Regions from separate parts of the Gordonia sp. Z-3 genome, predicted to be linked through region 2. Evidence: riboswitches for the same ligand, from Rfam matches in the RefSeq annotation. Region 2 holds a riboswitch; the other holds the start of a gene.
What was found. A riboswitch is a leader RNA that binds a small molecule or an ion and turns the genes downstream of it on or off. The one in region 2 is predicted to bind thiamine pyrophosphate.
Positions count from the first base shown of each region.

Region 1: another riboswitch for thiamine pyrophosphate. It lies ahead of thiO (glycine oxidase ThiO); the one in region 2 lies ahead of thiC (phosphomethylpyrimidine synthase ThiC).

Region 1 covers NZ_JAZARS010000024.1:21,342-25,554, reverse strand. The annotation lists gene VX037_RS21770 (thiazole synthase) at 158-976, opposite strand; gene thiS (sulfur carrier protein ThiS) at 981-1,178, opposite strand; gene thiO (glycine oxidase ThiO) at 1,178-2,287, opposite strand; TPP riboswitch at 2,285-2,399, opposite strand; gene thiE (thiamine phosphate synthase) at 2,481-3,164, shown strand; gene VX037_RS21750 (hypothetical protein) at 3,349-3,819, shown strand; gene VX037_RS21745 (NUDIX hydrolase) at 3,874-4,213, opposite strand, start outside.
Region 2 covers NZ_JAZARS010000011.1:149,473-153,685, forward strand. The annotation lists gene thiC (phosphomethylpyrimidine synthase ThiC) at 1-1,562, opposite strand, end outside; TPP riboswitch at 1,554-1,669, opposite strand; gene VX037_RS14715 (GNAT family N-acetyltransferase) at 1,857-2,204, shown strand; gene VX037_RS14720 (siderophore-interacting protein) at 2,263-3,018, shown strand; gene VX037_RS14725 ((2,3-dihydroxybenzoyl)adenylate synthase) at 3,041-4,213, opposite strand, start outside.

The DNA.
Region 1 (4,213 bases), on a different contig from region 2:
GTACGCCGGGCGAGCAGCATGCGGGCCCACTGCCCAACCGCAGTTTGCCCCAACCCGCTGGTTGCGTAGCGGCGAGCGAGCCTGCGAGCCCGCCGCGTATCGAAACCGGCTCCACGCCAATGTATTTCGCCATGATCGTCACATCGCGAGGTATTATTCAGGCGCGTTGCGGCGAGGACGCCCGAGCCCAGAAGCGCTTCGGGATACGGCCGGCGCCGGCGGCATGACGCCCGGCGATCACCGCGTGCCTCATCGCCGTGGCCATTCGCTCCGGGTCATCAGCGCGCGTGACCGCGGAGGCGAGCAGGACTGCATCGCAACCGATTTCCATGGCGAGAGCGGCGTCGCTCGCAGTGCCGATACCCGCGTCGAGGACCACCGGCACCTGTGCATCTGCGACGATCATCTCGATGTTGTGCGGATTCGCGATACCCAATCCGGTACCGATCGGTGACCCGAGTGGCATCACGGCTGCGACACCGAGATCCTGCAGCCGCCCGGCAAGAACCGGATCGTCGTTGGTGTAGGCCAACACGGCGAAGCCATCGTCGACCAAGGCCCTCGCCGCGTCGATCAGTTCGATCGGGTCGGGTAGCAGGGTACGTTCATCGGACACCACTTCGAGTTTCACCCAATGGGTCTCGACGGCCTCACGGGCGAGCTGTGCGGTCAATACTGCTTCGGCCGTCGTATGGCAACCAGCAGTGTTGGGCAGGATCGCGATGTCGAGGCGGCGCAGCAACTCGATCATCCCGGTACGCGAGTCCGGACTCACACGCCGCAAGGCCACGGTGGTCAGCTCGGTGCCCGACGCCACCAGTGCCCGCTCGAGAACGGCCAGGTTGGAGATCCCACCGGTGCCCATGATGAGCCGAGAAGCGAACTCGCGGTCCGCGATCCGCAGACAGTCAGTGGCCTTCGCGTTCCCGTATAGCGCGGATTCGGCATTCGTATCCGTGGTCGGATCATTCCGCATCGCGCTACCCACCCTGCACCGCCGTGACGATTTCGACACCGGCACCCGCATGCAGGGCCGTGCTCCAGCTCCCCCGGGGAACAACCACGCCGTCGACTGCGACGGCGATACCTCGGTCCGGCAGACCCATACTCCTCAGCAGTTCCGCCACCGAGGCATCGGGCCGCAGGGTCATATCCTCTCCGTTGACGGTGACCGTCATCATCTGTTCACTCCTTGGTTGATGGCGTCGCTCGCGTTCGTGGCCCCGACAGTGCGCCGGCCTGCAGCGCCGCGGAGTACGTCGAGGACCACATGAGCCGTATAGGGCGCCAACAGGATTCCGTTGCGGCCGTGACCGGTGGCAACCAGCACCCGCTCATCGATGCGACGGATGATGGGGAGCCCGTCGACCGAACACGGACGCATGCCGGCACCGGCCTCGGCCAGCTCGTAGGTACGCAGACCGGGCATGAGGTCGACGGCGTCGGACAGCAGGTCCGTCACGCCGCCGACATCGGGGGCAAAGGCCGTCTCGTCGAACGGTTCGTACTGAGTGGCGCCGACAACGACGCCGTCCTGCCGCGGGACCAGATACACCGCCCGACCGTGCATCCGCGCTCGCACCACGTGCGTTGGCGGTGGCACCGACCACGTGGTCCGGCGGAGCCGAAGGATCTCTCCCTTGGCCGCATGCAACGACACCTCCGGCACCAGCGCGGACGTTCCCAATCCCGCGGCGACGAGGATGTCATCGGCGTCGGCCAGCTCGGCGAGATCACTGATCCGCCGCTCGATCACCTCACCACCGGCCGCCAGAAGCGCCTCCCGCAACGCGGCGAGCAATCGACGGTTGTCCACCGCGCCCTCACCGATGGCCAGATAGCCGCTGTGCAGCCGGGAGCTCACGGCCGATTCGAGTCGCCGTATCTCAGTCGGGCCCACCCGGCGCAGGTCGTCCTGGGCGCGCGGTCGGCGGGCCCAGACGAAGTCGGCGAGAGTATCGAGATGTTCGGCGTCGGCGGAGGACGCTGCGACGAACAGCGAGTCGGCGGCTGCCAGAACGCTGTGGCCGCCCAGACGGGACAGCAACTGCGGCCAGCGGCGCACCGACTCGGTGGACAATGCCAGCAGCTCGTCCTCCCCGGGATGCCCTTCACCCAGGGACCCGAGCATGCCCGCCGCCACCCATGCCGCCCGATGCTCGGCGCCGGCGTCAAACACCCGAACCCGCCAACCGGCGTCGGCAGCGGCCAACGCACAGGTCAAGCCGATGACACCGCCACCGATCACCGCCAGCAGGCCGGTGGCGGAGCCGGAATTGTCAGCAATCACGTCCGATCATCCTTCCTTCGCCGGCATTACCCGGATCAGGTCAAACGGTCAGCGGAGGATCGATCCGCACTCTCAGCCCGGCGCACCCCGGGCTCCCGTGTCGTTCCACCCCAGGCTACCGCCGTCGTTCTGGGCGTTGGCACGGCGGTGGCGACCCGGGGCCGCAGTCGTCTCGACTCCCACGGCTAGCGTGGCCACCGTGACCGACACCCGAAGCGCGCGGACCGCGCGGCTCGCCGACGCCCGCCTCTACCTGTGCACCGACGCCCGCCGGGAACGCGGAGATCTCGTCGACTTCGTGTCCGCTGCAGTCGCCGGCGGTGTCGACATCGTCCAGTTACGGGACAAGGGTTCGCCCGGCGAAGCGCAGTTCGGCACCCTCGAGGCCCGAGAGGAACTCGAGATCCTGGCACGTATGCGCGCCATCGCCCACCAGCACGGCGCGATGCTCGCGGTCAACGACCGCGCCGACATCGCCGCACTGTCACGCGCCGATGTCCTGCACGTCGGACAGGGCGACCTGCCCGCCAAGCTGGCCCGCCACATTGCCGGCGCCGACATCGCGATCGGCATCTCCACCCACGACGCAACACAGTTACGCGAAGCGGTCGACGACGACGACGTCGACTACTTCTGCGTCGGGCCGTGCTGGCCCACGCCGACCAAACCCGGCCGGTCCGCCCCCGGCCTGGGCCTCGTCCGTCAGGCAGCGGCGGTCGCGACCGAGAAGCCGTGGTTCGCCATCGGCGGCATCGACGCCGACCGGCTCACTGCGGTGACCGATGCCGGAGCCCGCCGGGCAGTGGTGGTCCGCGCGATCACCGCCGCCGACGATCCACGCACGGCCGCCACGCAGTTGCGTGGTGCGCTGTAGGACGTTGCGCCGACAACGCAGTTGCCGCGTCGCAACTGCGCGGTCTATCGTGGTCGCCATCATGTTGTGCATGCAGAACGCGCTCGTAACCCGCCGCAGCGGGGTCTGAATCTGACCGACCCCCCGCTGCGGGGTCGTTGCGCATCTGCCCGTCGGTCGCTCCTCGACCGGACAGGCGAATTCCATGCACACCATCCGACGCACAACACATCCACGCACCGATCCGTTCGCGGCTCGGTTCGGTCAGTCGCTGCCACGCGGCATGCGCGAGGAGGCGACCGGCCTGAGCTGGGAAGGCTTCCTCGCCGAGTACGCCCCGACCGGGGCGATCCGGCTGGGCACCTGGTCGACCCGACGGGACCGAGAAGACCTGGTCACCTGCCAGGCCACCATCGCCCACGCCGACAAGATCATGTCGTTACAGGCGACCGCCGCCGGCCCGATCGGGGCAATGACGTCGATGTTGCACGACATCGGGGCGCCGGTCCAGATCGCCGGACTCCATCAGCGCGAGGTCGCCGGGACCGTCATCACATTCCTGCTGTGCGAACACGACGACCGCCGATGCTGGGCGTACGGCACCGGCCAGACCGCCGACGAAGCCAACGTCCGCGCACTCATCGCCGGGGCCAACCGGCTCCGGCCGACGCAGTGACCGGCGGTGGCCCGATCCCAAAACTGGGCCCGACTGCAGAATTGGGCCCGATTCTCAGCTCCGCGGATCGAGAGCGTTGATGCGTTCCTGCAGCATCGGCCAAGCATTCTCGAAACCCGGATGCAACGGCAACTCGGAGATGTCGTCCTCGCGCACCCAGCGCAGCTCAGCGGACTCGAAGTTCGCCACGGTGTCCACCGGTTGATCAACCTCTGCGATCACCGTGGTGTACGTCCACCCGCTGGGCGCCTGGTGGGTGACGATCGCGGCAACCACCCGCAGCGCGCTGTCCCCGATACCGGCTTCCTCGTCGGCCTCGCGGATCGCCGTGTCGATCGCACTCTCATGAGAGTCGCGGGCACCTCCGGGCAAACCCCAGGTACCGCCCTGGTGC
Region 2 (4,213 bases):
TCGGCGGTCACCAGGCCGTTCTGCTCGGCGTAGTCGCGCACATCCTGCGAGATGCGCATCGAGCAGAACTTCGGCCCGCACATCGAGCAGAAGTGCGCGGTCTTGGCCGGTTCGGCGGGCATCGTCTCGTCGTGATATTCGCGTGCGGTATCCGGATCGAGGGCCAAGTTGAACTGGTCGGTCCAGCGGAACTCGAAGCGCGCCTTGGACAGTGCGTCGTCACGCGCCTGCGCGCCCGGATGCCCCTTGGCGAGGTCGGCGCTGTGAGCGGCGATCTTGTAGGTGATCACACCGACCTTGACGTCATCGCGATTGGGTAGTCCCAGATGCTCTTTGGGCGTCACGTAGCACAGCATCGCGGTGCCGGCCTGCGCGATCATCGCGGCGCCGATGGCCGAGGTGATGTGGTCATAGGCAGGTGCGATGTCGGTGGCCAACGGTCCGAGCGTGTAGAACGGCGCCTCTTCGCACAACTCTTCTTCGAGTCGCACGTTCTCGGCGATCTTGTGCATCGGTACGTGGCCCGGTCCTTCGATCATCACCTGCACACCATGCGATTTGGCGATCGTGGTGAGTTCGCCAAGGGTGCGGAGCTCGGCGAACTGCGCCTCGTCGTTGGCGTCGGCGATCGAGCCGGGCCGCAGACCGTCACCCAGCGAGAAGGTGATGTCGTAGCGGGCGAAGATCTCGCAAAGCTCCTCGTAGTGGGTGTAGAGGAACGACTCCTGGTGATGCGCCAGACACCAGGCGGCCATGATGGATCCGCCGCGCGAGACGATGCCGGTGACCCGCCGGGCCGCGAGCGGCACATACCGCAGCAACACCCCGGCGTGCACGGTCATGTAGTCCACGCCCTGCTCGGCCTGCTCGATCACGGTGTCGCGGTAGATCTCCCACGTCAGCTTGGTGGGATCACCGTTGACCTTCTCCAGCGCCTGATAGATCGGCACCGTGCCAACCGGGACCGGGGAGTTGCGCATGATCCATTCGCGGGTCATGTGGATGTCGCGACCTGTGGACAGGTCCATGATGGTGTCGGCGCCCCATCGGGTGGCCCACACCATCTTCTCCACCTCCTCGGCGATCGAACTGGTGACTGCCGAATTTCCGATGTTGGCGTTGACCTTCACCGCGAACCGCTTGCCGATGATCATCGGTTCGGATTCGGGATGACGGTGATTGGCGGGGATCACCGCACGTCCTGCGGCGACCTCGGCACGCACGAGTTCCACCTCGACACCCTCACGTGCGGCGATGAAGCGCATCTCGTCGGTGACGATGCCGGCGCGTGCCCACGCCAGCTGCGTCGACGCCCCGTTCACTGGTTCGGGTCGGTGCCACGCATCGCGAGTCGGCGGCAATCCGTGCTCCACGTCGATGGTCGCGGTCACGTCGGTGTATGGACCGGACGTGTCGTAGACGTCGAGGTGCTCGCCGTTGGTCAGCTGGATGCGTCGCGCCGGAACCCGGAGATGATCGATCTCGCGGTAGTGCTTGCTGCTTCCCTCGATCGGCCCCTGGGTGACAGTCGAGACGGCAGTTTCGGATACACGTGTTCCCATGATGCGACTTCCTACGCCGGCATTACCCGGACAGGTTCAGGCGGTCGGCGACCGTCCCGTCGCCATCTCAGCCCCCGGTGATCGTGGGAGCCCCCGCGTGTTCAATTTGTCGATCGCGGCGTCCGCCGGGATCAGCACCACCCTACGACGTCGCGGTGCTCGGTGCGGGCCGGGGGCCGCGACCGACAACCTACGCCATCGTAGGGTAGCCTGTGACAGGGATCACATAGGGTCCTACGTCGGTGTCGGGAGGGGAGCCCCGCCGCCGGCGATCCGCCGCGTTCAGGAGGGATTGTGCAGAGGAAGCATCAGCATCGACCACCACAGTCTGCGCAGGCGATTCTGCAGCAGATCGCCCAGGTGGTCCACAATCCCGACCGCGACAGGTTCGAGCTGTGGGTGGCCGGCGACCTCGTCGGCGTGCTCGGGTACAGCACCGAGGTCAGCGAGGGAAAACCGACAATCACGATCCTGCACACCGTGCTCTACGACGAATACACCGGCCACGGTCTCGGCACCCGCCTGATGGTCGGGGCCATCGCGTATGTGCGTGACCAAGGAGCTCGGCTGAGGCCGGTCTGCTCGTTCACCAAGTCGTACCTCGATTCCCATCCGGGGATCGTGCCGCTGGCGCCGGCGTGAGCGCAGCCTAAGTTAGGCTACCCTGACGGAAGTTGCTGTCGAGGGAAGGCCGTGTCACATGGCGGAACAGACCAAGTCCAAGTCGCGCGGGTGGCAGGGCGCCGTCCTCAAGCTCATGGGTGCCGACGACTACGAGCTCACCGTGACCAGCAATGAACCGGTCACCGACGACTACATCCGGCTTGGCTTCACCGGTGGCGGCCTGCTCGCCGACCGCCCGGTCCACCCGACGATGTGGCTGCGCATCTGGTTCGAGAACAAGCACGGCAAGCTCCATCAGCGCGCCTACACCCTTGTCGATCCGGACCCGGCGACCGACTCGTTCTCCCTCGAGTTCGCCATCCACGACGGCGCAGCCACCCGGTGGGCGCAGTCGGCCCGGCCCGGCGACACCATCTCGTCGACCTTCATGGGGTCGAAGTTCGCCATCGGCGACCCGGCCCCCAAGGGCTGGCTGATCGCGGGCGACACCGCGGCGCTGCCGGCAATCAACTCGCTGCTCGACGCGATCTCCGCGTCGTCGAACCCGTCGGCGCCGGCGACGATCTGGTTCGAGTACGTGCACGAATCCGACACGTCGCTTCCGCTGCGACTGCGCGACCAGGACACCATCAACTGGATCAAGCGTGACGGCACGGCGCTGACCGATGCGGTCCGCGATGCCGCGTTCGACGCCACCGATCATCACGGGTTCGTCGCCCTGGACATGAAGTCCACACGCGCGGTGTCCGGGTTGTTCAAGAACGACTACAAGCTTGGCAAGGCCAACGTGAAGGCCCAGGCCTACTGGCGGGAGAACGGTCCGGCTTCCTGACGACGCCGAGGCGTGAGCCCGGTCACGGCTCCTGCAGCGACCGGACCAGCACCGCCTTGTCGATCTTCCCGACCGCGGTGACCGGCAGGGTGGGCACCACCACCAGGCGGTCGGGCAGTTTGAACGACGCGAGTCCACGTTCGGCGAGGAACGTGCGGACCTCAGGGAGCGTCAGTTCGCGTCCCCGCGGATGATCGTGCGACAGCACCACGGCGGCGCAGATCTTTTCACCCAACGACTCGTCGGCTAGGCCGACGACTGCGGCTGCACGGATCGACTCGTGGGCGAGCAGATTCTCCTCGACGTCATCGGCAGCGACGTTCTCACCGGCCCGCACGATGGTGTCCTTGATCCGGCCGGTCACCGCCAGATGGCCCGACGGCAGTCGGCGTACCCGGTCGCCGGACCGGTAGAAGCCCTCCGGGGTGAACGAGCGTGCATTGTGCTCGTCGGCGCGGTAGTAGCCGCGGATCGTGTACGGACCGCGTACCAGCAGTTCGCCGTCGGTGCCGTCGGGCACGTCGTCACCGTTCTCATCGACCACCCGCACCTCGTCGAACTCCGACATCGGTGCACCCTGCACCGCGTGCACCAACTCGCGGGGGTCGTCGAGGCGGGTGTAGCAGATGAGTCCCTCGGCCATCCCGAACACCTGCTGGACCACGTCGCCCAGTGCGGCATCGAGTGCGACGGCGTCGGGTTCGGCCAGCTTGGCGCCACCCACCTGCAGCAGTCGGAGACTGCTGATGTCGGCGGGTTCCCACTCGGTGGCCGCGCACCACACCTGGGCCAGCGCCGGGACGAGTGCGGTCACGGTGACCCGGTAGCGCTCGATCAGGTCGAAGGTGTTGTCCGGGCTGGGGTTGTCGGTGACGACGGTGTGCCCCCCAACCGTCATCACCCCGAGCATCCCGGGACAACACAGCGGGAAATTGTGGGCACCGGGCAGCGCCACCAAATACGTGTCGGCCGCAGTGAGTTCGGCCACCTCGGCGGAGCGGCGCGCGTTGTAGGCGTAGTCATTGTGGGTCCGCGCGATGAGTTTCGGCAGCCCGGTGGTGCCGCCGGAGATGAGGAACAGTGCCGGCGCGTCCGGGTCGGTGTCCTCGGCCGACGGCAATCTGGTGGTCTCCGGGTCGGCATCGGGCAGTGCGGCATACACGCCGGGGTCGCCGTCGACGAACACAGTCGCCAC